DNA from 4 places in the Micromonospora inositola genome. Region 4 is predicted to be linked to each of the others. Evidence: predicted binding sites of a transcription regulator. Region 4 holds the regulator's gene; each other region holds the start of a gene.

Region 1 (7,201 bases), 950 kb from region 4:
AGGCCGCCTTCGAGGCGTACCTGAACGGCGACTTCCCCCTCGACCAGCCGGGCGACGGCGACACCGTCGCCACCGAGGCCAGCCCGTTCGGGCTGGAGCTGGACGTGCGCTACCCGCACGCCCACGCCGACCAGCTGGTGGGCGCCGCGACGGTCGCGCTCCCGGCCTGGCGGGACGCCGGTCCGCAGGCCCGGGTGGGCGTCTGCCTGGAGATCCTGGACCGGCTGCACAAGCACATCTTCGAGCTGGCCAACGCGGTGCAGTTCACCAGCGGCCAGGCCTTCGTGATGGCCTTCCAGGCCGGTGGCGCGCACGCGCTGGACCGGGCGCTGGAGGCGGTCGCCTACGCGTACGCCGAGATGACCCGGCACCCGGGCACGGCCGGCTGGGAGAAGGCCGCCGGCAAGGGCGACCCGCTGCGGATGACCAAGACCTTCCACGTGGTGCCGCGGGGCGTGGCGCTGGTGATCGGCTGCAACACCTTCCCGACCTGGAACTCGTACCCGGGGCTCTTCGCCTCCCTGGTCACCGGCAACCCGGTGGTCGTGAAGCCGCACCCGCGCGCCGTCCTGCCGCTCGCCATCACGGTGAAGTACGCCCGCGAGGTGCTCGCCGAGGCCGGCTTCGACCCGAACCTGGTGCTGCTCGCCCCCGAGGCGCCGGGCGAGCAGCTCGCCTCGACCCTGGCCCTGCACCCGGCCGTGAAGATCGTCGACTTCACCGGCTCCACCGAGTACGGCGACTGGCTGGAGGCGAACGCCCGGCAGGCCGCCGTCTACACCGAGAAGGCCGGCCTGAACACGGTGGTGATCGACTCCACCGACGACTTCGCCGGGCTGTGCCGCAACCTGGGCTTCACGCTGACCCTGTACAGCGGCCAGATGTGCACCACCTCGCAGAACCTGCTGATCCCCCGGGACGGCATCGCCACCGACCAGGGGCACAAGAGCTTCGACGAGGTGGCGGCGGGTATCGCCGCGACGGTCGGCAAGCTCACCGCCGACCCGGCCCGCGGCGTCGAGCTGACCGGCGCGATCGTCAACGACGGCGTGCTGGCGCGCCTCGACGAGGTCACCAAGGTCGGCGAGCCGGTGCTGGAGTCGCGTACCGTCGAGCACCCCTCCTTCCCCGGCGCGGTGGTCCGGACGCCGACCATCGTCAAGCTGGCCGCCGACGACACCGCGACCTACTCGCGGGAGTGGTTCGGGCCGATCTCGTTCGCTGTCGCCACCGACTCCACCGCGCACAGCCTGGAGATCCTCCGCCGCACGGTGGGGGAGAAGGGCGCGCTGACCGCGGCGGTCTACTCGACCGACGAGGCGGTGCTGGACGCGGCCGAGGCGGCGGCGATCGACGCCGGCGTGCACCTGTCCTGCAACCTGACCGGCGGCGTCTTCGTCAACCAGTCGGCGGCGTTCTCCGACTTCCACGGCAGCGGCGCCAACCCGGCCGCCAACGCCGCGCTGACCGACGGCGCGTACGTGGCGAACCGGTTCCGCATCGTGCAGAGCCGCCGGCACGCCTGACCGGGCGGTACGGCCCGTCCCCGGCCAGGGGACGGGCCGGTCCGCTCAGGCGGGACGGCGCATCTGGAGCTCGCGCAGCGTCGGGATCTTCGGGTGCGGCACCCGCACGCCCGTGTCCACGAAACCCAGCCGCTGGTACGCGCGGTAGGCGCGGTCGTTGCCGACCACCACCTCCAGCATCAGCTCGGGCCGGCCGCACGCGCGGGACCAGGCCGCCACCTCGTCGACCAGGTCGGCGAGCAGTCCGCTGCCCCGCCAGGCCGGGGTGAGGTAGACGGCGTAGATCACGGTGAGGCCGGGCTCGTCCGGGGCGACGGTGCCGCCGGCGTGACCGACGAACCGGCCGCCGGGGTCGGCGACGAACTGGGCGGTCATGCCGCCGTGCGCCACGGCGGCGATCCGGGCCGCGTAGTCGGCGTGCGGGCGGGCGGCGGCCTCCGCCACGGTCTCCAGGAAGGCCAGCGGCGCGTCGGCGAGCATCTCCAGCCGCAGCGCCCGCATCCGGGCGGCGTCCTCCGGGCGGATCCGGCGGACGGTGGCCGTCCGGGCGGCTGTCATGGTCGGCGCGATCGTCATGTCGCATGCATACCGGAGGGACGCCCGTCCATGTCGTGCCGGGCCCGATCCTGGCCGGAATATGCCCGATTTGCGGTCGTGCGCCGTCGTCACGCCTCGTGTAGCGTGCGATTTCGGTCACCGATTCAGCGGCCGTCGCCGATCGCCGAAACGGTGGTCCGGGCGCGGGCTCGGCCCCGCGTCCCGGGGGTCGAGGAACGCCGCGCAGAGTGAGGAAGTGCACCGTGGCAGAGGGCACCGTGAAGTGGTTCAACGCCGAAAAGGGCTACGGCTTCATCGCCGTCGACGGCGGGCAGGACGTCTTCGTCCACTTCTCCGCGATCGAGATGGACGGCTACAAGGCGCTGGACGACGGCCAGCGGGTCGAGTTCGAGATCGCCCAGGGCCAGAAGGGCCCGCAGGCCGAGCGCGTCCGCGTCATCGCCTGACTCCGCGCCGCCGTTTCCGCGGCATCTCCACCCCGATCGGGGGGCTGCGCTGCGGGCGCGCACCGTGGAAGATCATGAGCCGTTCCAGCATCGCCGCTGAGGAGGGTTCATGTCCGACCAGCCCCCGTCGGGTCCCGTCGATCCGGTCACTCCGACCTCACCCGGTGCCCCGCAGCCGGTCGATCCGATCCGGCCACCGGCGCCGGTCACCGACCCGCTGGCGGCACCCGGCCCGGAGGCACGGCCGGTCGTGTCCGGGCAGCACGTCCCGGCGGATCCGGTGGCACCCGCGCAGCCGCAAGGGTGGGTCTGGGGCGCCCCCGCCGGCCCGTACCCCGGCGCGCCGTACGCCGGCGGGCCCTACCCGGCCATCCCCTACCCCGGCGCGCCGTACCCCGGCTGGTACCCCGCGGGCGGCGGCTGGGATCCGAACGATCCGTTGGTCACGCCGCCGCACGCCGGCATCGGCGGCTGGTTCGCCCGCTGCACCGGCGCGCTGCGTCGCGGCTGGCGCCTGCTGGTGCCGATCATGCTGCTCACCCAGGCGGCACCGGCGGCGGTGGTCTCGGTGCTCTCCCTCGCCCTCGCCCCGTCGGGGGAGGTGGCCACCGCGCCCGACGGGGCCCCGGTCCTGCCCGACGGCTACTTCGGGGACGTGCTGACCTTCTACGTCGCGGTGCTCGCCGCCAGCCTGCTCCTCGGCCCCGTGCAGAGCCTGGGCTGGGCCGCGGGGACCTGGGTGGTCACCCGGCAGGCGGCCGACGAGCCGGTCGGCCTCGGCGCGGCGTTCCGCTACGGGCTGCGCCGGTTGCTCGGCCTCTGGGGCTGGACGCTGTTGAGCTCGCTGCTCATCGGCTTGGGCGCCTGCTTCTGCCTGCTGCCCGGAATCTACCTGGCCTTCGCGTTCGCCCTGGTCGGCCCGGTCTACCTGTTCGAGCGGGAGAACCCGATCGGCCGCTCCTTCCGGATCTTCCACCAGCGGGTCGGCATGGTGCTGGGCCGGGTCGCGCTGGTCGCCGCGGCGCTGCTCCTCGGCGCCCTGGTCGGCGTGGTGCTGGAGGCGGTCGGCCAACTGCCGTTCGGCACCCACCCGATGGACTCCCCGGGCACGGCTGCCGGCGCGGTCGGGGTGGCCCTGCTGGCGGCCGTGCTGGCCGTCCCGGTCTACCTGGCCCAGTTGGTGGGCCTGCTCGCCACCTACGCCGAGCAGCGGGCCCATGAGGGGCCGGTGAACGCCGCCCGGCTGGCGGCGGAACTCGGCTGAGCGGCGGCATCGTGCTTGCACTCGGCAAGGGAGAGTGCTAAACAGGTCATTGGCACTCGCATACCGTGAGTGCCAATGGTCGGGGCGGTAGGGCCACGGCCGCGCCGGCGTCTCGATGGCGCCGGGGTGGCACATGGCCGGTCGTCGCGGGCTGTCCGGCCCGACCGAGGAGACGTCGTCGTCGCCAGGTGGCGACGTCGCCAAGGTGCGTACACCAGGCGGCCCATCCGGGAGACACACTCGGGTGGCCCGTGAGTGTCCAGGAGGACAACGCCGTATGGCCAAGATGATCGCGTTCGACGAAGAGGCGCGCCGCGGCCTCGAGCGGGGCATGAACCAGCTCGCCGACGCCGTGAAGGTGACGCTCGGCCCCAAGGGCCGCAACGTCGTGCTCGAGAAGAAGTGGGGTGCCCCCACCATCACGAACGATGGTGTGAGCATCGCCAAGGAGATCGAGCTCGAGGACCCGTACGAGAAGATCGGCGCCGAGCTGGTCAAGGAGGTCGCCAAGAAGACCGACGACGTGGCCGGTGACGGCACGACGACGGCGACCGTCCTGGCCCAGGCCCTGGTTCGCGAGGGCCTGCGCAACGTGGCCGCCGGTGCCAACCCGATGGCCCTGAAGCGGGGCATCGAGGCCGCCGTGGCCAGCGTCTCGGAGGAGCTGTCCAAGCTCGCCAAGGACATCGAGACCAAGGAGCAGATCGCCTCCACCGCCTCCATCTCCGCCGGTGACAGCACCGTCGGTGAGATCATCGCCGAGGCGATGGACAAGGTCGGCAAGGAAGGCGTCATCACCGTCGAGGAGAGCAACACCTTCGGCCTGGAGCTCGAGCTCACCGAGGGTATGCGCTTCGACAAGGGCTACATCTCCGCGTACTTCATGACCGACCCGGAGCGTATGGAGGCCGTCTTCGACGACCCGTACCTCCTGATCGTCAACAGCAAGATCTCGTCGGTGAAGGACCTGCTCCCGATCCTCGAGAAGGTCATGCAGTCGGGCAAGCCGCTGCTGATCATCTCTGAGGACATCGAGGGCGAGGCCCTGGCCACCCTGGTGGTCAACAAGGTCCGCGGCACCTTCAAGTCGGTCGCCGTCAAGGCGCCGGGCTTCGGTGACCGCCGCAAGGCCATGCTGGCCGACATCGCCATCCTCACCGGTGGCCAGGTCATCAGCGAGGAGGTCGGCCTCAAGCTGGACGCCGTCGGCCTCGACATGCTGGGCCGCGCCCGCAAGGTCGTGGTGACCAAGGACGAGACCACCATCGTCGACGGCGCCGGTGACGCCGAGCAGATCCAGGGTCGGGTCAACCAGATCCGCGCCGAGATCGAGAAGAGCGACTCCGACTACGACCGGGAGAAGCTGCAGGAGCGCCTGGCCAAGCTGGCCGGCGGTGTTGCGGTGATCAAGGTCGGCGCGGCCACCGAGGTCGAGCTCAAGGAGCGCAAGCACCGCATCGAGGACGCCGTCCGCAACGCGAAGGCCGCCGTCGAGGAGGGCATCGTCCCGGGTGGTGGCGTCGCGCTGGTGCAGGCCGGCAAGACCGCCTTCGACAAGCTGGACCTGACCGGCGACGAGGCGACCGGCGCGCAGATCGTCAAGATCGCGCTGGACGCCCCGCTGCGGCAGATCGCCGTCAACGCCGGCCTCGAGGGTGGCGTGGTCGTCGAGCACGTCCGCAACATCGAGCCGGGTCACGGCCTGAACGCCGCCAACGGCGAGTACGTCGACCTGCTGGCCGCGGGCATCATCGACCCGGCCAAGGTGACCCGCTCGGCGCTGCAGAACGCCGCGTCGATCGCGGCGCTCTTCCTCACCACCGAGGCCGTCGTGGCGGACAAGCCGGAGAAGACCCCGGCCGCCCCGGCTGGTCCGGGTGGCGGGGAGATGGACTTCTGAGTCCAGTTCCACCGAACGCCGAAAGGGGGCGGGCCGCGTCAGCGGTCCGCCCCCTTTCCGTCCGTCACGTCGGCAGTGGCCGCTGGTTGCGTCGTTTGTTCGTCCGGTCGTACGGCGGCGGGATCCGGACCGGCTCGTCGACCGGTTGCCGGGTCTCCTCGGCGGCTGGTGGGTCGGCGCCGGCCAGCTCCGCCAGCTGCTCGGCGTCGCCGTAGTCGAGCCGGTCGAACGGCAGTTGCCCGGGGAGTTCACCGACCGGTGGCCAGCTGGCGGGCTGGTCGTCGGTCCGTTCGTCATCCGTGGTCATGGCTGCCTCCTCTACGGGCAACCGTAGGGCGCGGTCGATGACCAGCACGGGCGAACGGCATTATTGGCGTCTATATCCCTTTCGCCCTTTTAATTATCCGACCGCGTGCCCGCCGATCGCCTTCCGGTACAGGAAGAAAACCCGTTCGATCCGCGCGCCGGCGCTGCCCGAATAGAACGGCACCGGCCCCACCCAGCCGATCTGCGCCGCGCCGATCCCCGCCGCCGCCTGATCCCGCAGGCAGCGGCGCAGCAGCACCCCGCCGATGCCGGAGCCCTCCGCTGCCGGGGCCGTGCCCATCGGCCCGAACCAGCTCGGCCGGGACGAGCCGTACGCGGCGAAGCCGAGGATCTCGCCGTCCCGCTCCGCCAGGTGCGCGCCCGCGCCCGGCCGCCCCACCGAGCCGGCCAGCTCACCGTCCCAGGTGCCGCCGAAGGTGGCACGCGCGAAGGCGGCCAGCGCGGCCAGGTCCGCCGGCTCGGCCCGGCGTACCGTGACGCCCTGACCGGCCAGCCGGCGTTCGGCGGCCTCCGTGGAGCGCAGCGCCGCGGAGCCCGCCGACAGGTCCGCGGTCATGTTCCACGCCGTACGGTCCTGCCGGTAGCCGAGCCGCAGCGCGGCGCAGACTGCCGGGGTGTAGCGCACGTCGATGCCCGGCCAGGCATAGTACGGCGGGTTCCCGGCCAGCAGCAGCTCGGCCGCACCCAGCCCGGCGAGCCGCCGTTCCGCCTCGGCCAGCAGGGCCCGCCCGACACCCCGGCGGCGTTCCCGGGGCGCCACCGCCACCAGATCGACGTGCCCGAGCCGCGGGTCCCGCTGCGAGACCGACCCGACCAGCACCCCGACCAGCTCCGCCCCGCGGACCGCGCCGATCAGCAGCACCGGGCGGTCGGCCGCCGCCCGGGTGGTCAGGGCGTCCAGGACGGCCGGCGCCTCGGCGGCGTCCTCGGGCAGGTCGAGCGCCCGCCGGCAGAGGTCGACGACGGCGGGCAGGCGGTCCGGGTCCAGCTCGATGATCTCCGCGTCCATGGTCGCCGACCCTAGGGCATCCGGCGGCCCGGCGGCACCGTCGGATCGGCTCGGAGCCCGCTCACCCGGCGCGGGCGGCGCGGACGGCGGCGTACGCGTCGACCAGGCCGGCGCCGACCAGGTCCGCGTCGCCGCCGCAGCGGCGCGCGGTCGAGTCGTCGGGGCGGACCC
Region 2 (7,201 bases), 850 kb from region 4:
CTCCGGCGACGTGGGCAGCCTGCCCGAGCGGCATACGGCGAAACGGGCGGCCATGCGAGTAGCCGGCGTTCAGGCCGTCACCGACGACATCGTGGTCCGCGACCCGGGCGTGTCCGGCGCCAAGGACAGCGACATCGCCGAGGCGGCGAACCAGATGCTCAGCTGGGCGGTCGACGTACCCTCCGACACAGTCAAGGCAGGGGTCCGCGATCACGTGGTCACCCTGTCCGGCACCGTCAACTGGCAGTACCAGCGGGAGGCCGCGGCACGCGCGGTCATGTACCTCAAGGGCGTCACCGCGGTCGCCAACACCATCAGACTGATCGCGACCACTCCAGCGTCCGACGATCTGAAAGCCGCGATCGACGGGGCGATCCTGCGCAACGCCCAGCTCGACTCCCACCAGATCAAGGCTGATGTCAACGGCGCGGAGGTGACGCTGCGCGGGTCCGTGCGATCGTGGGCCGAACGCCGTCAGGCCGAGAAGGTGTCGTGGTCATGTTCCGGCGTGACCAGCGTCAAGAACCAGCTCACCGTCACCGCCTGATTCCGGGTCCACCCCGCCGTCCCTGACGGCACGACAGCTCAATCCCTTGACGGGGCCGGCCAGTGCGGCACGCAGCCGCACTGGCCGGCCCCGGTCTGTGACAGCCCCGAAGGTCGTCGCTGCCCGGCAAGCCGACGCCGGGCGTCTATGGCTTGTCGGCGACGAGTACCTCGGTGGTCAGAAACAGCGCGGCGATCGACGCGGCGTTCTGCAGCGCGGAACGGGTCACCTTGGCCGGTTCGACGATACCCGCCTTGATCATGTCGACGTACTCGCCGGTGGCAGCATCGAGGCCGTGGCCGGCGGGAAGTGAGTTGACCTTCTCTGCCACCACGCCGCCCTCAAGGCCGGCGTTGCTGGCGATCTGCTTGAGCGGCGCGGTCAACGCGACCCGCACGATGTTCGCGCCGGTGGCCTCGTCACCGGCAAGGTCGAGCTTGTCGAACGCCGTGACCGCGGCGTTGGCCAAGGCCACGCCGCCGCCGGGGAGCAGGCCCTCTTCGATGGCGGCCTTGGCGTTGCGGACGGCGTCCTCGATGCGGTGCTTGCGCTCCTTGAGCTCCACCTCGGTGGCCGCACCGACCTTGATCACCGCGATGCCGCCGGCCAGCTTGGCCAGCCGCTCCTGCAGCTTCTCCCGGTCGTAGTCGGAGTCACTGTTGTCGATCTCGGCGCGGAGCTGGGCGACCCGGCCGGCGATCTGCTCCACGTCACCGGCACCGTCGACGATGGTGGTCTCGTCCACGGTGGCGACCACCTTGCGGGCCCGGCCGAGCATGTCGAGGGTGACGTTTTCCAGCGTGAGACCTACGGTGTCGCTGACGACCTGACCATTGGTGAGGACGGCAAGGTCGGCCAGCATGGCCTTGCGGCGGTCACCGAAGCCGGGTGCCTTGACAGCCAGCGACGTGAAAGTGCCACGGACCTTGTTGACGATCAGGGTTGCGAGAGCCTCGGCCTCGACGTCCTCGGCGACGATGGCCAGCGGCTTGCCCGCCTGCATGACCTTCTCCAGGATCGGGAGCAGGTCGGTCAGGTTCGAGATCCTGTTCTCGACGATGAGGAGGTACGGGTCGTCGAGAACGGCTTCCATCCGTTCCGTGTCGGTGACGAAGTAGGGCGAGATGTAGCCCTTGTCGAAGCGCATGCCCTCGGTGAGCTCCAGCTCCAGGCCGAAGGTGTTGCTCTCCTCGACGGTGATGACGCCTTCCTTGCCGACCTTGTCCATCGCCTCGGCGATGAGTTCACCGACGCTTGCGTCGGCGGCGGAGATGGACGCGGTGGCCGCGATCTGCGCTCTGGTCTCGACGTCCTGGGCCTGGTTACGTAACGCCTCGGTCACCGCGGCCACGGCCTGCTCGATGCCGCGCTTGAGCGCGATCGGGTTCGCGCCCGCGGCGACGTTGCGCAGCCCCTCCCGTACCAGGGCCTGGGCCAGGACGGTCGCCGTCGTGGTGCCGTCGCCGGCCACGTCGTCGGTTTTCTTGGCGACTTCCTTGACCAGCTCGGCACCGAGCTTCTCGTACGGGTCGTCGAGCTCGATCTCCTTGGCGATGCTGACACCGTCGTTGGTGATGGTCGGCGCGCCCCAGCTGCTTGCCAGCACGACGTTGCGGCCCTTCGGGCCCAGCGTCACCTTCACCGTGTCGGCGAGGATGTTCATGCCACGTTCGAGGCCGCGACGGGCGTCTTCACCAAATGCGATCAACTTGGCCATCTGCGTCGTCCTCTACTCGTCGTGCTGACATGCAGCACTGATCGGACCGACCTGCGATGACGTACGCGCACGCCCCACCAGAGGGCTCATCCCATTCGGCTAGCACTCGCACAGGGCGAGTGCTAACTACGGTCTAGCACTCGCCGCCTGAGAGTGCAAGGAACGCGAAGATCATCCTCCCGTGGTCGGATCCCAACACCCGCCGCTCGAAGATCCATCGGACGTACGGGGCGGTGACCGGGTCGGCTTCCAGGCGATGCAGGCGCCGCCCCAGGCGGCGTGGGCGTGGTTCGGATGAGGTCCGGCGGCCACGAGTCGGTAGCCGTAGGGTGGCCGGCCGCCGAGGCGTCGACCCTGCAGTTCGGCTTGGGCGCGCATGGCCGCGGAGGTGCGGTGCCGGGCTCGGGACACCTCCCGCTGGGAGACCACGCCCAGCAGGTCCAGCAGCGCCAACTGTCGGGGGTTGTCGAAGTCCACCGGCCCGTAGGTCTCCGGCAGCCACAGCTGCACCCCGTGCCGGACGATGGTGGGGGTCAGCTGTTCGAGCTGTTGGCCGTGGAAGGCGCTTTCGTACTCGCCCACGACGATCGCGTCGAACCCGCGCGCCGGGTCCGCCACGGCGGCGAGCAGCCGTGCCGCCTGCGGCCGGTCCGGCCAGGCCAACCGGCGGGAGACACCCTCGTCGAAGAACTCGGCCACGATCCGACCATGACCGGCGACCAGGTCCTGGGCGTAGTCGCGCTGCCACCGGCACGACGACGCCCGATCCTGGCAGTCCGTTGTGGACATCCGGCCGTAGAACGCGAACCGCAGCCCATCCGCCGACGAGGTGAACCGCCGCGGCCGGACCTTTCGCTGCTGGGCCGCCCACGACGCAAGAGTGGCCTGTCCGGGGATCACATCCATGCGCATCGCCATAGGACCTCCATGATCGGCGTGCCTGCCACCGGTTATGGCCTCACCGTCCCAGCTAGGCGTTGTGCACCTACTTGTGGAGGTTCGTCACCTGGTGCCGCTGGTTTCGTGGCTTGCCGGTGGGCGTGAACCGCGATGAAACCGCGGTGATCCCCGCCGTCGGCATGCTCGCCGGCATGACGACGACAACCGTGACCGCGATCCAGAAGGCCGGGTAGAGCCGCACGATCCGGGAGACGACGAACGCCCGGGGCCTGCGGTCCCACGCGGACAACAGCACGACGAAACCGCTGATCACAATGAACAGGTCCACGCCGAGATAACCGTACCGGGACACCTCGCCGAGCCCCCGGGAACGAGACCGGTGAAAGCCCCTGCATCCAGCCGGAGAAGGTGTAATGGAAGATCACCACCGCCAGGGCTGCGATGATCCGCAACAGATCAATCTCGTACAGCCGCCTCACGGCAGATCTACTGGCCCGTACCGGGTCCGGGCGGCCCCGGTGCTCAGCGCCCAGTAGCGGTCGCCGAACGACCAGTGCCACCATTCGGTCGGGTAGTTGACCATGCCGGCGGACGACAGCGCGTGGCCCAGGATGGCGCGATTGGTGCGGGCCTGCGGCGAGATGTCGGGTGATCCGGTGAAGCAGGCGTTGGCGCTGTCCACCGGGCTGGCGTTGACGATCGTGCCCAGGTCCAGTTCGAGCCCATCGGCCGTACAGAGCGTGAGGTCGACCGTCCCGCCGGTACTGTGCGGAGCCACCTCGGGCGGCGAGATGTACTTGCTGGCCTCCACGTGCCGGCGCGCCGAGTCCCAGTCCGGGTACCTGCGGCGCAGTTCGTCCTTGTAGCCCTCGAAGTAGGTCGTCTGCAGGCTGAGTGGCCGGTACCCCTCGATGATCCGCAGCCGCAGCCCCCGAGGCAGGGTCCGCTGGGCGGCGAGCAGGCGCTGGACCGTTGCCTCACGCAGGTGTGCGTAGGCCCCGGCCTCGTCGGCCAGGCGATCGTCAACCCGAAGTTCCGCAACCTGGCGTACGTCGACCAGGGCCTCCCCGTTGTCGCCGAGCGGGATGGCCGAGATTCGCCGATCAGACAGCAGGATCATGACCGGTACCGCCCAGCGGCGTCGATGATCGCGCTGGCCACGGCCGTGGCCGCATGGGGCCGGCCGTGTTGACGGGCGGCGTTGGCCAACTCCCGGCGTCGCTCCTGGTGGTCGAGCAGCACCATGATCTCCTCACAAAGGCGGTTGGCGGAGGCGTCGGAGCCGGCGAGCATGCGGGCCGCACCTGCGTCGGCGAGGTGCCGTGCGGTCCGCCGCTGCTCGTCGCCTCCGGTGGGGATGAGCGGGATGAAGACGCATGCCTTGCCCAGGGCGGTGAGTTCGGCGACCGTGCCGGCGCCGCTGCGCGCGACGACGATGTCCGCAGCGCTCAGGACGTCGGGCAGCTCGCCGTGGACGTAATCGACCACCCGGTACCTGCTGCGCAGGTGTTCCGGGAGGGCGGCCGCGACCTGCCGCATCCGGTCGAGTGAGAAGTCACCGCACTGGTGCAGCACCTGACATTTCGGCAGGAGTCCGGGGAGGATGTCGGCGATCAGGTTGTTGACCTGGACGGCGCCCTGGGCGCCGCCGGTGACGTACACCAGCGGCAGGCGCGGATCCAGGTGGTATGCGGCGAGCGCCCGGTTGCGGTTGCCACTGAGAATCTCGGGCCGGATCGGGTTGCCGGTGATCACCGCGCGGGCTTTCGCTCGGGCGGGCAGATGGTCGATGGAGGATTCGTGGCTCAGCAGGACTCGATCGGCCAGGCGGGCGAGGATCCGGTTCGCCAGCCCGAGCGTGAGGATCTGCTCGTGCATGACCAGCGGGCGGCGGGTCATCCAGGCGGCGATCCCGATCGGGACGGAGACGTACCCGCCGGTGGAGAAGACCACGTCGGGCCGGGTGCGCACCACGATCATGATGGACTGGAAGATGCCGAGCGGCACGCGGAAGGCGTCGGCGACGTTGCGGCCCCACTCGTGCAGGTTCGGCGAGCGGCGCAGTTTGCCGGTGGTGATCGCCGTGAAGGGAATGCCCTCCTGCCGGGCGATTCTGGCCTCCAGTCCGTGGGCGACGCCCACCCAGCGGACGTCCGGTGCGGTGCCGGCTGCCGCTAGCCGGTCGCGGAGCGTACGGATCGTGGTCAGCGCCGGGTAGGTGTGCCCGCCCGTTCCCCCGCCCGTGACGATCATGCGGAGACCACGGAGATGTTCCGCGGTGTAGACGGCCATCAGCAGGGACTCGGGCAGGGGGAGGCGGTGTCGCGTCGGTGCAGTGCGCCCTGGATGAGGATGTCGAGCAGTGCGGAGTAGCCGACGCCGGCCCGCTGCCAGATCTGCGGGTACTGGGAGGCGGCGGTGAATCCGGGGAAGGTGTTGACCTCGTTGATCACCGGCTCCCGGTAGTCTCCGGTCCACCCTGTGCCGTGGTCGGCGTCCCGATCCGGGAGGAAGAAGTCGACGCGGAGCAGCCCACGGCAGCCGAGCGCGTGGAACGCCTGCACAGCCCGGTCCTGCAGCAGTCGGGTGGTGCCGGGGTCGAGCTGGGCCGGAATGTGGAAGACGGCACCGCCGTCGTACTTGGCGTCGTAGTCGAAGAAGGCGGCGTTCGCCACCCGTATCTCCAGCGGCGGCCCGGCCTCGACGCGACCGTCGGGGTGCTGAAGGACGCCGACGTCGATCTCGCGCCCGCGCACGGCGCGTTCGACGAGAACCTTCGCGTCGCTCTCGCGCGCGAGCCGCAGGGCGGCAGGCAGTTGCGCCCATTGTTCGACCTTGGAGACTCCCAGACTGGAGCCGGCCCGGGCCGGTTTGACGAAGACGGGCAGCCCCAGCCGCTCCTGATCCCGCGACGACAGCTCCTCGTCGGGGCGCAGCGTCACCCCGGCGGCCACGCGCAGGCCGTCGGCGGCGAGGAGTTTCTTCGTGACCGGCTTGTCCATCCCCGCGGCGCTGGCGAAGACACCGTTTCCGACAAACGCGACGCCGAGCCACTCCAGCATCGACTGGACGGTGCCGTCCTCACCGTACGGGCCGTGCAGCGCCGGAAACACCACGTCCTGACCGCCCAGGCTCCGCAGCGCCTGCGCGAACGTGGCCCGGTCGCCATCCACCCGCCACTGGCCGTCCCGCTCGATCAGCACCTCGGTCACGTCGTACGTGTCGCGGTCGAGATGGGCCAGGATGCTTTCCGCCGAGCGCCGGGAGACCTCGTGCTCCCCGCTGCGCCCACCGAACAGCACCGCCAAACGAACAGTCATGATGTCGCCGCTCCCCCGCGTAGGTGTACGCGCGCCACTCGCGCTCCAATTCCGGTCAAGACTTCATGCGGGTTGGTGCCGGCCCACTGCGCCCACTCCGCGGCCGTCGGCTCGGCCGTGTCAGGCGAGCCCGGCTCGGCGCCGGCACCGAAGACGACCACGGGATCGCCGAGCACCACCGGTAGATCGCCGACATCGGCGACGCACTGATCCATGGCGATGCGGCCGACGATCGGACATCGTCGACCAGCGAGCCAGACCCACGCGCGGCCCTCGGCGGTGCGCGACAGACCATCGGCGTACCCGAGCGGCAGCAGAGCGAGCGTGGTCGGCCGATTGGTCACGTGGTCGGGCCCGTACGAGACGCCGGTCCCGCCGGGCACGCGCTTCAGGTTGATCACCCTTGACCTCAGGGTCATGGCGGGTCGCAGGCCGAAACGGCGGGGACCAGTCGCGCCAAAGGGGTCGACGCCATACATGGCCAGGCCGATCCGACAGAGATCGAACCGGGTCTCCGGGGCGGCCAGTGTCGCCGCCGAATTGGCCAGATGCGCCACTTCGGGGTCAAGCCCGGCATCCCGAGCGATCCGCAGCGCCTCCCGGAACGTTGACAGCTCCCGCCCGATGCTCGGGCATCCAGGCACGTCGGCGTTCGTCAAGTGGGACCACACCCCGTGTACCCGGACGCTGCCCTCCGCCTCGTGCTTGCGAGCCCAG
Region 3 (7,201 bases), 580 kb from region 4:
CCTGCGCCGACCAACCGCGCGGCACCCAGTACGCGTCGAAGTCGGCGAAGCTGGTCAGCTCCAGCTCGGTCACCCACTTGCAGGCCGAGACGTAGCCGTACAGCCCCGGCACCACCATCCGCACCGGGAAGCCGTGCTCGACCGGCAGCGGCTCCCCGTTCATCCCGACCGCGAGCAGCGCGTCCCGCCCGTCCCGCAGCACCGCGGTCGGGGTGCCGCAGGTCCAGCCGTCGACCGAACGGCCGACCACCTGGTCGGCGTCCTCCTCCGGTTCGGCCTCGTCGAGCAGCTCCTTGATCGGCACGCCCAGCCAGCGCGCGTTGCCGATCAGGTCCCCGCCCACGTCGTTGGAGACGCAGGCCAGGGTGACGTACCGCTCCACCATCGGCCGGGCGAGCAGGTCGGCGAAGCTCAGCTCGATCTCCCGGCGCACCCGGCCGTGGATGCGCAGCCGCCAGGTCGCCGGGTCCACCTGCGGCACCACCAGGGCGGTGTCGATCCGGTAGAACCCCGAGTTCGGGGTCACGTACGGGGCGAGCTGGGCCAGCGAGAGGTCGGCGCCGGCCGGTACCGCCGGCCCGGCGGCCAACGGGGTCGGCAACGCGACGGCCCGCCGGGCCGCCGACACGCCCCGCCGCCCGGCCAGCCAGTGCCCGCCGATCCCGGCCACCGCGGCCACGCCCATCAGCGTCCCGACCCCGGTCAGGAAGCGCCGCCGCCCGTCGGGGTCGACCTCGTCGCCACCGGCTGCGGGTCGCACCGCCGGCTCGACGGGCCGGTCCTCGGCCTCGGCCGGCTCGCCGGGCCGGGCAGCCGCCGCGGTCTCCGCGCCCGGGCCCGGAGCCGGTTCCCGGCCGGGTGGGACCGGCGGCGCCGGGGCGGCCGGTGGCGACCACGACCAGAGCTCGGGTTGCAGCGGCCCGGCCAGGAGCAGCCAGAGTGCCATCGCGCCGAGCGCACCGCCGATCAGCGAGGGGAGCGCGTCGAAGACGTTCGCGCCGGCCCGGGTCAGCGCGGCGGCCACCCCGAGGGCGGCGAAGGCCGCGATGCCGGCCAGCCCGATCCAGAGCCGGCGGGCGGCCAGCACCCCCAGCACCGCGGCGAACCCGGCCAGCAGCACCGCCGTCCCGACCAGCAGGGCGATCTTGTCGTACGTGCCGAAGAGCGAGATGGCGAACTGCTTCAGGGTCTCGGGGACCACGTCGACGATCAGCCCGCCGACCGCGATCAGCGGCGCGGAACGGGCGCCGGTGAGGACGGCCACCGGTTCGGCGGCGCCGATCGCCACGGCGGCGGCGGTGATCCCGGCCAGCGCGGCGTACCCGCGGGACGTGGTGGTCATCGGACCAGTCTTGTCGATCACGGCGCCGGACCGGTAGCGGCGTCAGCGTTCCGTAACCAGATACGGGTCAGGGCACACCGTCGGCGTGACGGTGTGCCCTGACGTCGTCCGTACGGCGTCGGGTCAGAAGCCCGGGCCGTGCTGGTGACCGTGGCCGTGGCCGTGGCCACCGGCGGCGGCCGGCTCGGCCTTCTCCGGCTTCTCCACCACGAGGCTCTCGGTGGTGAGCAGCAGGCCGGCGATCGACGCGGCGTTGGTGACCGCGTTGCGGGTCACCTTCACCGGGTCGATGATGCCGGACTTGACCAGGTCGACGTACTGGCCGGCGGCGGCGTCGAGGCCGTTGCCCCATTCCTTGCCGGCGACCTTCTGCACCACCACGTAGCCGTCGTGGCCCGCGTTCTGGGCGATCCAGCGCAGCGGCTCGACCAGCGCCTTGCGCACGATCGAGACGCCGGTCTTCTCGTCACCGGTGAAGCCCAGGTCGTCGTCGAGCACCGGCAGGATCTGGGCCAGGGCGGCGCCGCCGCCGGGGACCGTACCCTCCTCGACCGCGGCCTTGGTCGCCGCGATGGCGTCCTCGATGCGGTGCTTGCGCTCCTTCATCTCGACCTCGGTCGCCGCGCCCACCTTGATGACCGCGATGCCGCCGGAGAGCTTCGCCAGCCGCTCGGCCAGCTTCTCCCGGTCCCACTCGGAGTCCGAGGCCTCGATCTCCTTGCGGATCTGGGCGATCCGGTCGGCGACCTCGGAGGCCTGGCCGCCACCGTCGACGACGGTGGTGTTCTCCTTGTCGACCACCACGCGCCGGGCGGTGCCCAGCACCTCGAGGCCGACCTGGTCGAGCTTGTAGCCGAGCTCGGGCGCGACCAGCTCGGCGCCGGTCAGGATCGCCATGTCCTGGAGCATCGCCTTGCGACGGTCACCGAAGCCGGGGGCCTTCACCGCGCAGACCTTGAGGGTCTTGCGGATGGCGTTGACCACCAGCGTGGACAGGGCCTGGCCCTCGACGTCCTCGGCGATGATCAGGAGCGGCTTGTTGTTCTGGAGGACCTTCTCCAGCAGCGGCAGCAGCTCCTCGATCGCCGAGATCTTCTGCGTGGTGATCAGGATGTACGGGTCCTCCAGGACCGACTCCTGCCCCTCCACGTCGGTGACGAAGTTCGGGGAGATGAAGCCCTTGTCGAACTGGAGACCCTCGGTCACCTCCAGCTCGGTGGTGAGCGCGGAGCCCTCCTCGACGGTGATGACACCGTCGCGGCCGACCTTCTCCATCGCCTCGGCGATCAGCTCGCCGATGGTGGCATCCTGCGCGGAGATCGTCGCGACGTGCGCGACGGACTCCTTGTCGGCCACCTCGACGGCCCGGCCGAGCAGCGCCTCGGAGACCTTGGCGGCCGCCGCGTCGATGCCCCGCTTGAGGCCGGCCGGGTTGGCGCCGGCGGTCACGTTGCGCAAGCCCTCGCGGACCATCGCCTGGGCCAGCACTGTCGCGGTGGTGGTCCCGTCGCCGGCGACGTCGTTGGTCTTGGTCGCCACCTCCTTGACCAGCTGCGCGCCGAGGTTCTCGTACGGGTTGGTGAGCTCGATCTCCTTGGCGATGGTCACGCCATCGTTGGTGATCGTCGGCGCACCGAATTTCTTGTCCAGGACGACGTTGCGCCCGCGCGGGCCGAGGGTGACCTTGACCGTGTCCGCGAGGGCGTTGACACCGTGCTCGAGCAGGTGTCGGGCGTCGTCCGAGAAGCTCAGGATCTTCGCCATGAATGTCCCTTCGAAGCGACGTTGCCCCGGCCCGGCGAGCCGGACCGGGGCAACGACACTGATCGGTTGCTTACTTCTCGATGACCGCGAGGACGTCGCGGGCGGAGAGCACCAGGTACTCCTCGCCGGCGTACTTGACCTCGGTGCCGCCGTACTTCGAGTAGATGACGGTGTCGCCGACCTTGACGTCAACCGGGATCCGGTTGCCCTTGTCGTCGACTCGGCCCGGGCCGACAGCGAGGACGGTGCCCTCCTGCGGCTTCTCCTTGGCGGTGTCGGGGATCACGATGCCCGACGCCGTGGTGGTCTCAGCCTCGTTCGCCTGGACCAGGATCCGGTCCTCGAGCGGCTTGATCGCAACCTTGGTCGCGGTAGTCACGGGCATACCCTCCTGGGGTACTGGTTTCGTTGCCGGACGGCAAGCCGAACGGCGTCAATCTGCCACATGCCACCGGGCGGGGCCGTCGTCGCGGGTGCCGGTCCGCCTGGCGTTCAGCGCCCGGGCCGAGGCCCGGAAGCTGGCACCCTCGATGGGAGAGTGCTAATCGCAGGTTATTCCTCGGCTAGCACTCCGTCAAGGAGAGTGCCAATCCACCGCCCGGCGCGTCGCCCCGACTAGCATGATCGACTCCGCTTGCGGAAGGACGCGGCATCCCGGCGGCCGACACCCCGACCTGCCGCACCCGGGCCCCCGCCCGGCCGGCCCGTGCGCGCGGACGGGGAGAATGGCGCGGTGGATCTCGACCAGCTGGCCGCGCTGCGTACCGCCGAGGGGTCGGCCGCGCTCGCCGCGGCCACCGAGGTGGCCGGCGGCGACCCGCTGGCCGCGGCCGCCGCGCTCCGCTCGGCCGGCGTGCCGGCCGGGCTGGCCGCCGCCGCGCTCACCCAGGCCGAGCTGCGCCGCCGCGCCGCCGGCAAGTTCGGACCGGCCGCCGCCGGGATGTTCCTCACCCGGGCCGGGCTGGAACAGGCCACCCGCCGGGTGGTCGCCGACCGGCGGGCCGCGCGGCTGCGCGCCGCCGGGGTGCGCACCCTGGCCGACCTGGGCTGCGGCCTCGGCGCGGACGCGCTCGCCGCCGCCCGCGCCGGGATCCGGGTGTACGGCGTGGAGGCCGACCCGGTGACCGCCGCGATGGCCGCCGCCAACGCCGAGGCGGCGGGGCTCGCCGAGTCGTTCACGGTGGAGTGCGGCGACGCGACCGCCTTCGACGTCAGCCGGGTGGACGGGGTGTTCTGCGACCCGGCCCGGCGCAAGGCCGGCACCGGGCGGCGGATCTTCGACCCGAACTCCTACTCACCGCCGTGGGACTTCGTGACCGGACTCGCCGAGCGGGTGCCGCACACCGTGGTCAAGGTGGCCCCGGGACTGGACCACGCGCTGATCCCGGCCGGCGCCGAGGCGGAATGGGTCAGCGTGGACGGCGACCTGGTCGAGGCCGCGCTCTGGTGCGGCCGGCTCGCCGAGGTCCCCCGCCGGGCCACCCTGCTGCGCGGCGACACCCCGCACGTGCTGACCGGATCCGGCGCGGCGGAGGCCCCGGTCGGACCGGCCCGCCGGTTCCTGTACGACCCGGATTCGGCGGTGGTCCGCGCGCACCTGGTCGCCGAGCTGGCCGGGGAGCTGGACGCGACCCTGGCCGACCCGAGCATTGCCTACCTGTACGCCGACTCCCCGGTCCGCACCCCGTACGCCCGCTGCCTGGAGGTGACCGACGTGCTGCCGTTCTCGCTCAAGCGGCTGCGCGCCCTGCTCCGGGACCGCCGGGTGGGCCGGGTGGAGATCCTCAAGCGCGGCTCGGCGCTGGAGCCGGAGAAGCTGCGCCGGGACCTGCGGCTCTCCGGCGAGGCGGCGGCGAGCCTGGTGCTGACCCGGGTGGCCGGCGCGCCCACCGTGCTCGTCGGCCACCCGGTGCCCGCCTGAATTTCGGCTCGCCCGGCGGCCGGGTCCGGGTTAGCTTGGCGGCATGGCGGGACAGGGCACTCCGGCGACCGCGCTGCTCGCGAAGCAGAAGATCACCCACAGCACCCACCCATACGACGTCTCCCCCGCGGCGCCGAACTACGGCGCCCTGGTCGCGGCGGCGCTCGGGGTGCCGCCGGAGCGGGTGTTCAAGTCGCTGGTCACCGAGGTGGACGGCGGGCTCACCGTGGCGGTCGTGCCGGTCACCGGGGAGCTGGACCTCAAGGCCCTGGCCGCCGCGGTCGGCGGCAAGCGGGCGACCATGGCCGACCGCACGGTGGCCGAGCGGGCCACCGGGTACGTCCGCGGCGGCATCAGTCCCCTCGGCCAGCGCAGGCGCCTCCCGACGGTGGTCGACGCCTCGGCGCTGGACCACCCGACCGTGTACGTCTCGGCGGGGCGCCGCGGGCTCCAGCTCCAACTGAACCCCACGGACCTGATCGCCCTGACCGCCGCGGTGACCGCCCCGCTCGCCGTCCGCTGACCGCGGGGCGCGACGGCGGGCCGGCGACTGCCGGATGGGAACCGGTGTCCGGCAACCCGGGAGGAACCGGAGGTCAGTTGCGTTGCCGAATTGTTACTGGCGGCAACAAACCGCTGACCAGTACGGTCTTGTGCGCCCGTGCGGCGAACAATAGGTTGCCCGGAACAACAAACCGCTGGCGGCGCGGCAGCGGCTCACCGGCGCACCCTCACCCACCACGCCCCCTCGAGTTCCGTCCCCCTTGAAAGGAACCGTGCAGAATGCGCAGAGGGATCCTCACCGTCGCCGCAGTCGGCCTGCTGGCCGCGGGAAACCTCACCGCCTGCGGTAACGACGCCGCTGAGGATGCCGCGAGCCGCCCCAAGCCGAAGATCGGCGTCATCCTGCCAGACAGCGCCTCGTCGAACCGGTGGGAGACCGCGGACCGCAGATACCTGGAGGCCGCGTTCAAGGCGGCCGGGGTGGACTACGACATCCAGAACGCCCAGAACGACAAGGCGCGATTCGTGACCATCGCCGAACAGATGATCACGAATGGGGTGACCGCCCTCATGATCACCAATCTCGATTCGGGTACCGGGAAGGCGGTCCTGGACAAGGCGACCCAGAAGGGCGTCGCCACCATCGACTACGACCGGCCCACCCTGGGCGGTTCCGCGCAGTACTACGTCAGCTTCGACAACGTCGCGGTCGGCAGACTGCAGGGCGAGGGCCTGGTCAAGTGCCTCACCGACAAGGGCGTGCAGAATCCGGTGGTCGCCGAGCTGAACGGCTCGCCGACCGACAACAACGCGGCCCAGTTCAAGGAGGGCTACGACTCGGTCCTGGCGCCGAGGTACGACGCGAAGGAGTACCTCAAGGGCCCCGACCAGTCGGTGCCCGAGTGGAACAACACCACCGGCGGCACGATCTTCGAGCAGATGCTGACCCAGACGAACGGCCGGATCGACGCCGTCGTCGCCGCCAACGACGGGCTGGCCAACGCCGTCATCTCCGTGCTGACGAAGAACAAGGTCAACGGCAAGGTCCCCGTCACCGGCCAGGACGCCGACGCCCAGGCCCTGCAGCACATCCTCTCCGGAGACCAGTGCATGACCGTGTACAAGCCGGTCAAGACGGAGGCCGAGGCGGCGGCCGACCTGGCGATCGCGCTGGCCAGGGGCGAGAAGAAGAAGACCGAGCAGAGCTTCCGCGACCCCAAGGGCAACCGGAACGTCCCCGCCGTGCTGCTGGGCGCCCAGGCCATCACCAGGGAGACGGTGAAGAACGTCATCGCGGACGGCTACGTCGACAAGGCCGACGTGTGCACCGCGAAGTACGCCGACCTGTGCGCCCAGGCCGGCATCGGCTGAGCCGACCGGACCGCGCGGACGGCCGGACACCCACCCGAAGGAGACATCCGTGCCCGAGACACCCCTGTTGGAACTGCGTGGACTCGACAAGAGCTTCGGCCCCGTGCAGGTGCTCCACGATGTCGCCTTCTCGGTGTATCCGGGCCAGGTGACCGCGCTCGTCGGCGACAACGGAGCCGGAAAGTCGACGCTGGTCAAATGCATCAGCGGCATCTACGGCACCGACGCCGGCGAGTTCTTCTTCGAGGGCCGGCCGGTGACCGTCAACGGGCCCCGGGACGCCGCCGCTCTCGGCATCG
Region 4 (7,201 bases):
CCGAGCCGATCCGGAACACGGACTCCGGGCCGAGCGGGGTGTCGTTGCCCGTGTCACCCACCGCGCAGGTCCAGAGCGGGCGGTCGGCCCGGTGCAGGGCGGCCGATATCGCCGGAACCCGGCCCCGGGCCTGCGCCTGCCGCACCATCCGGCCGAGCCGGTCGTTCACCGCGATCATGGGTGCAGTCTAGGGACGGGGTCAGCGGCAGAGCATCGGGCCGAGCGGGGCGCCGCCGAACAGGTGCGCGTGCACGTGGAAGACCTCCTGGCCGGCGTACGGCCCGGTGTTGAACATCAGCCGGAAGCCGTCGGCGAGCAGCCCCTCCTCCTCGGCCACGACGGCGGCGGTGGCCAGCACCTCACCGGCCAGGCCCGGGTCGCCCTGGGCGAGGGTGGCCACGTCCGCGTAGTGCTCTTTCGGGATGACCAGCACGTGGACGGGCGCCTTGGGGTCGATGTCCCGGAAGGCGAGGGTGGTGGCGGTCTCCCGCACGATGGTGGCCGGGATCTCCCCGGCGACGATCCGGCAGAACAGGCAGTCGGTTCCCATTCGGGCATGCTAAGCGCCGCACCGGACCGCGCCGCGCTGGTGGGGCCGGGGCGAGGCATGATGTCCGGCGTGACTTCTCGGGCGGTACTGGTGACGGGGGCCTCGCGCGGCATCGGACGCGCGGTGGCCCGGGCTTTCGCGGCGGGCGGGGACCGGGTGGGGATCCACCACCGGGACTCGGCGGAGCTGGCCGAACGGCTCCGCGACGAGCTGCCCGGCGACGGCCACGTGGTGGTCCGCGCCGACCTTGCCGACCCGGACGCGGTCCGGGCGATGGTGGACGAGGCCGCGGAGCGCCTCGGCGGGCTGGACGTCCTGGTCAACAACGCCGGCGTGTACGGACCGCGGGACCTGCCCCACCCGGTCTTCGGCAACACCTACGAGCAGTGGCGGCAGCAGTGGCGGCTGGTGCTGGAGACCAACCTGACCGGGGCCGCCAACGTGACCTGGTGCGCCGCCCAGCACATGCGGGAGCGGGGCGGCCGGATCGTCAACGTCTCCTCGCGGGGCGCGTTCCGGGGCGAACCGCAGCAGCCCGCCTACGGGGCGAGCAAGGCGGGGCTGAACGCGCTCGGCCAGTCGCTGGCCCTGGCCCTCGCCCCGTACGGCATCGCGGTGGCCACGGTGGCGCCCGGCTTCGTCGAGACGGACATGACCACCGAATATCTGGCCGGCGAGCCCGGCGAGACGATCCGCGCCCAGAGCCCGTTCAACCGGGTCGCCCGTCCCGAGGAGATCGCCGCCGCCGTCCACTGGCTGGCCAGCCCCGAGGCCGAGTGGGCCTCCGGCACCATCGTCGACCTCAACGGCGCCTCCTACCTCCGCACCTGACCCGGGTCCAGCCCCGGGTTACCAGCGGGAGAGGCGCGTCGAGAGGACGCTCAGGGCGGCGATGCCGGCCGTGGACGTCCGGAGCACCGACGGGCCCAGCCGGACCGGGCGGGCGCCGGCCTCGCGGAAGGCCGACAGCTCGGCCGGGGCGATGCCGCCCTCGGGGCCGACCACCAGCACGATCTCGCCCGTGGCGGGCAGGTCGGCGGTGGTCAGCCCGTCCTCGGCCTCCTCGTGCAGCACGAACGCGGCGGCGGCGCCCGCGATCCGCCGGACGACCGTCTGGGTGGACTCGTCCGGGGACCCGGCCACCACCGGCAGCCAGGCCCGGCGGGCCTGCTTGGCCGCCTCCCGGGCGGTCGCCGCCCACTTCTCCCGGGCCCGTACGCCCCGGTCGCCGCGCCACTGCGCCACCGAGCGGGACGCCGCCCAGGGGACGATCTCGTCCACCCCGACCTCGGTCATCGCCTGCACGGCCAGCTCGCCCCGGTCGCCCTTGGCGATGCCCTGCACCACCACGAGCCGCGGGACGGACGCGTCGACGTACCCCCGGGAGGTGACCTGGAGGTCGAGGGTGCCCTTGCCGACGGCGGTGACCACGGCGGCGGCCGTGCCACCCCGGCCGTCGGCGAGCAGCAGTTCCTCGCCGACCCGCAGCCGCTGCACGTTCGCGGCGTGGTGCCCCTCGGGACCGTCCAGCGTCAGCGCGTCACCGGTGGGCAGCGCCTCCACCAGGAACAGCGGCGCGGACACCTCAGGCGTGCCCGTTGAACGCGTCGCGCATCCGGGAGAAGAACCCGCCCTGCTTGGTCAGCTCGGCGACCTCCTCGCCGCGGGTCTTGGCGAAGTCGCGCAGCATCTTCTCCTGGTCGGCGTCGAGCTTGGTCGGGGTCCGCACGTCCAGGTGGACGTAGAGGTCGCCGCGGCCGGTGCCGCGCAGGTGCGGCACGCCGCGGGCGCGCAGCCGCAGGGTGCTGCCCGGCTGGGTGCCCGCCTTGACGTCGACCGGCTCCTCGCTGTCCAGCGTCTTGATGGTCAGCCGGGTGCCGAGCGCGGCGGCGGTCATCGGCACGGTGACCCGGCAGTGCAGGTCGTCGCCCTTGCGGGAGTAGACGTCGTGCGGCCGCTCGTGGATCTCCACGTACAGGTCGCCGGCGGTGCCGCCGCCCGGGCCGACCTCGCCCTGCTGGGCCAGCCGGATCCGCATGCCGTCCTCGACCCCGGCCGGGATCTTGACGGTCAGCGAGCGGCGGGTCCGCACCCGGCCGTCACCGGCACAGGTCGGGCAGGGGTGCGGGATGGTGGTGCCGTACCCCTGGCAGACGGTGCACGGCCGGGCGGAGACCACCTGGCCCAGGAAGGTCCGCTGCACCGACTGCACCTCGCCCCGGCCGCCGCACGCCTCGCAGGTGGCCAGGTGGGTGCCGGCTGCGGTGCCGGCGCCGGAGCAGGTGGTGCAGAGCACGGCGGTGTCGACGGTGATCGGCGCCTCGACGCCGAACGCGGTCTCGTGCAGGTCCAGTTCCAGCCGCAGGATCGCGTCCGCGCCCGGCCGCGTCCGCGGGCGCGGCCCCCGGGCGCCACCGGCAGCGCCGCCGAAGAAGGCGTCCATGATGTCCTGGAAGCCGACGAACGGGCCGGCCCCGCCGGGACCACCCGGGCCGCCGGCACCCCCGCCGCCGGGCGCGAGCGGGTCGCCCCCGAGGTCGACGATCTGCCGTTTCCGGTCGTCCGAGAGGACCTCGTACGCGGCGTTGATGTCCTTGAACTTCTCCTGTGCCTCCGGATCCGGATTCACGTCCGGGTGGAACTGCCGCGCCAGCTTGCGGTAGGCGCGCTTGATCTCGTCGTCGGAGGCCTCCCGGCTCACGCCGAGAATGCCGTAGTAGTCCCTGGCCACTGCGTTCCGTGTCCTCATGTTCGTCTCGCGTTGCGCCGGTCGGCGGCCGGAGCCGGCCGTCGGCCCTGACTGGTCAGTTCTGGGCCAGCAACTCGCCCACGTAGCGTGCCACGGCCCGCACCGTGGCGATGTTGCCGGGGTAGTCCATCCGGGTGGGCCCGAGCACGCCCAGACCGCCGACGATGGTCGCCCCCGGGCCGTACCCGGTGCTCACCACCGAGGCGGCGCGCAGGTTGTCGATCTCGTTCTCGTCGCCGATCAGCACCCGGGTGGTGCTCGGCTCGGCCTCGCCGATCAGCTTGAGCAGCACGACCTCCTCCTCGAGCGCCTCCAGGATGGGACGCAGCGAGCCCTGGAAGTCGAGCAGTCCGCCGCGGGTGAGGTTGGCCGTGCCGGCCAGCGCGATCCGCTCCTCGTGCCGCTCCACCAGCGTCTCCAGCAGCACGCTGGAGAGCGTGGTCATGGCGCCCCGCAGGTGCGGGGCCGACTCGTCGACCAGCGCCTGGACCAGCGGCGGGGTCTCCGAGAGCCGGGTGCCGACCAGCTTCTCGTTGACCAGCCGGCGCAGGTCGGTGACGTCGTCGGCGGGGATCGGCGCGGGCAGCTCGACCAGCCGCTGCTCCACCCGCCCGGTGTCGGCGATCATGACCAGCATCAGCCGGGTGGTGGAGATCGGCACCAGCTCCAGGTGGCGCACCGAGGAGCGGGCCAGGCTCGGGTACTGCACCACGGCGACCTGGCGGGTGAGCTGGGCCAGCAGCCGGACCGTGCGGTGCACCACGTCGTCCAGGTCGACCGCGCCGACCAGGAAGCGCTCGATCGCCCGGCGCTCGGCCGGGCTGAGCGGCTTGACCCGGGAGAGCCGGTCGACGAAGAGCCGGTACCCGCGGTCGGTGGGCACCCGGCCCGCGCTGGTGTGCGGCTGCCGGATGTAGCCCTCCTCCTCGAGCACCGCCATGTCGTTGCGCACGGTCGCCGGGGAGACGCCCAGCTGGTGCCGCTCGACCAGGGCCTTGCTCCCCACCGGCTCCTGCGTGGCGACGTAGTCCTCGACGATCGCGCGCAGCACGGCGAGCTTGCGGTCGTCGAGACCCATCTCCCACCTCCTGACGCACCTGGACCCGCCGGCGCACGGCGCCGGCCGGGCGTCTGGCACTCGACTGTAGCGAGTGCCAGTCTACGTCGGCGTCACCCCTGACGCGATGATCAGCGACGGACCACCGGTGCGGCCCGCCGCACAGCCGCCGCGCCAGAGCCGTTCAGCCGGACATCCCGGGCGGTGTCGCTCTGGTGCCGCCTTGCGGGCAACCCCTACCGTGACGTTCATGACTGAACCACCTCGCCCTCCCGGAGCGGGGGACGCCGGCGCCCAGCCGCCGGACCCGACCCCGCCGTCGGCACCGTACGGCTCGTCGGCGGACGAGCCGCCCACCGCACCACTGTCCGGGGCGCCGGGCGCGGGCGGCTATCCCCCGCCCGGTGGCTACCCACCTCCGGGCGGCTACCCACCTCCGGGCGGCTACCCGCCCCCGGGCGCCGGCTATCCGACCGGCGGCGCGTACGGCGCCCCGAGCGGCGGCTGGGCCAACAACGAGGACAAGACCTGGGCGCTCATCGCGCACTTCGGCGGCGCGGCGGCGATGTTCGTCAGCGCCGGCGTGCTGGGCTGGCTTCCGCCGCTGGTCGCCATGCTGGCCCGGGGCAACCAGTCGCCGACGGTGCGCCAGCACGCGGTCGCGGCGCTCAACTTCCAGCTGCTCTGGTCGATCGTCGGCCTGGTCGGCTGGATCCTGGCCTGCATCGCGATCGGGTTCCTCGCGGTCGGCGCGGCGGTCATCCTCGGCATCGTGTTCGGCGTCCTCGCGGGCGTCAAGGCCAACGAGGGTCAGCTGTACCGCTATCCGATGAGCATCAGCCTGGTCAAGTGACGCCCCGCCCGGCCGGCCCACGGGTCGGCCGGGCGTCCGGCGGTCAGGGCAGCAGGTCGCGGACCACCGCGTCGGCCAGCAGCCGGCCGCGCAGGGTGAGCACCGCCCGGCCGGCCGCATACTCCGGCGCGGCCAGCAGCCCGCCGGCCAGGGCCCGTTCGGCCCCGGCCCGCCCCGTGTCGTCCAGCACGGCGAGCGGCAGCCCGGAGGACAGCCGCAGCCGCAGCATGACGTCCTCCATGTGCGCCTCGTCGGGCGTGAGCACCTCCCGGGCCAGGCCGGGTGACTCACCGGCGGCGAGCCGCTCGGCGTACGTCGTCGGGTGCTTGACGTTCCACCAGCGCACCCCGCCGACATGGCTGTGCGCCCCCGGCCCGAGGCCCCACCAGTCCGCGCCCGTCCAGTAGAGCAGGTTGTGCCGGCAGCGGGCCGCCTCCGAGCGGGCCCAGTTGGAGACCTCGTACCAGGAGAAACCGGCAGCGTCGAGGGCGGCCTCCGCGGCCAGGTAGCGGTCCGCCGCCACGTCGTCGCTCGGGTACGGCAGCTCGCCGCGCCGCATCCGCGCGGCCAGCCGGGTGCCGTCCTCCACGATCAGGGCGTACGCGCTGACGTGGTCCACCCCGGCCGCGACCACCTGGTCCAGGGAGGCGGCGAAGTCCTCGGCCCGCTCGCCCGGCGTGCCGTAGATCAGGTCGAGGTTGACGTGCTCGAACCCGGCGTCGCGCGCCTCCAGGGCGGCGGCCGTGGCCCGCCCGGCGCTGTGCTTGCGGTCGAGGATCGCCAGCACCCCCGGCGCGGCGGACTGCATGCCCAGCGAGATCCGGGTGTAGCCCGCGGCCCGCAGCGTCTTCAGCGACTCCGGCGTGACCGATTCGGGGTTTGCCTCGGTGGTCACCTCGGCGTCGGCGGCAAGCCCCCAGACCCGGTCGATCCCGTCCAGGATGCGGGCCAGGTCGTCGGCGGGCAGCAGGGTGGGCGTGCCGCCGCCGACGAAGACGGTGTCCACCCGCGGCGGCGGGCTGCCACCCAGCACCCGGCCGGCGAGGGCCAGCTCGGCCAGCACCGTGTCGGCGTACGACTCGCGGCTGGCCCCGCCCCCCAGCTCCGCGGCGGTGTACGTGTTGAAGTCGCAGTAGCCGCAGCGACTGGCGCAGAACGGGACGTGCAGGTACACGCCGAAACCGCGCGCGCCGACCGCGCGGGTGGCGGCAGCGGGCAGCGATCCGTCGCGCGGGACGGATTCGCCTTCTGGAAGAGCGCCGGGCATGGCAACTAGTGTGCCCGGCATGACCTCTCCGGACGCTCTCGTGCGGGTCGCCACGGCCCGTGGGGTGACCACCCTCACCCTGGACAGCCCGCACAACCGCAACGCGCTCTCCACCCCGCTGATGACCGAGCTGCTGGCCGGGCTGGCCGCGGCGGTCGCCGACGACGCGGTCCGGGCCGTCGTGCTGGACCACACCGGCCCGGTCTTCTGCTCCGGCGCCGACCTGAAGGAGACCGCCGCCGCGTACGCCAGCGGCACCGTGCCGGCCGGGATGCTGGGCGACGTGCTGGTCGCCGTGCGGGAGTGCCCGAAGCCGGTGCTGGCGAAGGTCGCCGGGCCGGCGCGGGCCGGTGGGCTGGGATTGATCGCCGCGGCCGACCTGGCGGTCTGCGCCGAGGAGGCGACGTTCGCCTTCACCGAGGTGCGGATCGGGGTGATCCCGGCGGTCATCTCGGCGACCGTGCTGCCCCGGCTGCAGCCCCGGGCCGCCGCCGAGCTGTACCTGACCGGGGACACCTTCGACGGCCGCCGGGCCGCCGAGATCGGCCTGGTCACCGCGGCCGTGCCGGCGGACGGGCTGGACGCGGCGGTGGCGCGTTACCGCGACTCGCTGGTCCGGGGTGCGCCGCGGGCCCTGGCGGGCGCGAAGGAGCTGCTGCGCCGGCCGGCCGCCACCGACCTGCGCACCGAGATCGCCGAGTTGGCCGCCCTCTCCACCGGGTACT

The links. The regulator HrcA, encoded in region 4, represses chaperone genes, less so after heat shock. The targets are predictions, from matches to a motif close to GGTTNGCACNCTCNNNNNGAGNGTGCNAACC.
Region 1: a site for HrcA is predicted at 3,842-3,872, ahead of groL (chaperonin GroEL). Genes of this name have one in related genera too.
Region 2: a site for HrcA is predicted at 2,362-2,392, ahead of groL (chaperonin GroEL). Genes of this name have one in related genera too.
Region 3: a site for HrcA is predicted at 3,623-3,653, ahead of groES (co-chaperone GroES). Genes of this name have one in related genera too.

The regions. Positions count from the first base shown of each region.
Region 1 covers NZ_LT607754.1:2,373,902-2,381,102, forward strand. The annotation lists gene paaN (phenylacetic acid degradation protein PaaN) at 1-1,526, shown strand, start outside; gene GA0070613_RS11365 (GNAT family N-acetyltransferase) at 1,572-2,102, opposite strand; gene GA0070613_RS11370 (cold-shock protein) at 2,327-2,530, shown strand; gene GA0070613_RS11375 (hypothetical protein) at 2,640-3,794, shown strand; gene groL (chaperonin GroEL) at 4,072-5,694, shown strand; gene GA0070613_RS11385 (hypothetical protein) at 5,759-6,001, opposite strand; gene GA0070613_RS11390 (GNAT family N-acetyltransferase) at 6,095-7,030, opposite strand; gene GA0070613_RS11395 (S8 family serine peptidase) at 7,092-7,201, opposite strand, start outside.
Region 2 covers NZ_LT607754.1:4,169,972-4,177,172, forward strand. The annotation lists gene GA0070613_RS19970 (BON domain-containing protein) at 1-547, shown strand, start outside; gene groL (chaperonin GroEL) at 693-2,264, opposite strand; gene GA0070613_RS19980 (recombinase family protein) at 2,436-3,182, opposite strand; gene GA0070613_RS19985 (hypothetical protein) at 3,250-3,492, opposite strand; gene GA0070613_RS19990 (M15 family metallopeptidase) at 3,640-4,284, opposite strand; gene GA0070613_RS19995 (UDP-N-acetylglucosamine--N-acetylmuramyl-(pentapeptide) pyrophosphoryl-undecaprenol N-acetylglucosamine transferase) at 4,281-5,456, opposite strand; gene GA0070613_RS20000 (D-alanine--D-alanine ligase family protein) at 5,456-6,484, opposite strand; gene alr (alanine racemase) at 6,481-7,201, opposite strand, start outside.
Region 3 covers NZ_LT607754.1:2,740,579-2,747,779, reverse strand. The annotation lists gene GA0070613_RS13240 (molybdopterin-dependent oxidoreductase) at 1-1,342, opposite strand, end outside; gene groL (chaperonin GroEL) at 1,466-3,106, opposite strand; gene groES (co-chaperone GroES) at 3,177-3,491, opposite strand; gene GA0070613_RS13225 (THUMP-like domain-containing protein) at 3,840-5,027, shown strand; gene ybaK (Cys-tRNA(Pro) deacylase) at 5,071-5,550, shown strand; gene GA0070613_RS13215 (sugar ABC transporter substrate-binding protein) at 5,811-6,902, shown strand; gene GA0070613_RS13210 (ATP-binding cassette domain-containing protein) at 6,952-7,201, shown strand, end outside.
Region 4 covers NZ_LT607754.1:3,324,110-3,331,310, reverse strand. The annotation lists gene GA0070613_RS16000 (serine hydrolase domain-containing protein) at 1-178, opposite strand, end outside; gene GA0070613_RS15995 (histidine triad nucleotide-binding protein) at 200-550, opposite strand; gene GA0070613_RS15990 (SDR family NAD(P)-dependent oxidoreductase) at 620-1,381, shown strand; gene GA0070613_RS15985 (16S rRNA (uracil(1498)-N(3))-methyltransferase) at 1,400-2,134, opposite strand; gene dnaJ (molecular chaperone DnaJ) at 2,136-3,281, opposite strand; gene hrcA (heat-inducible transcriptional repressor HrcA) at 3,355-4,377, opposite strand; gene GA0070613_RS15970 (DUF4870 domain-containing protein) at 4,607-5,209, shown strand; gene hemW (radical SAM family heme chaperone HemW) at 5,253-6,476, opposite strand; gene GA0070613_RS15960 (enoyl-CoA hydratase-related protein) at 6,496-7,201, shown strand, end outside.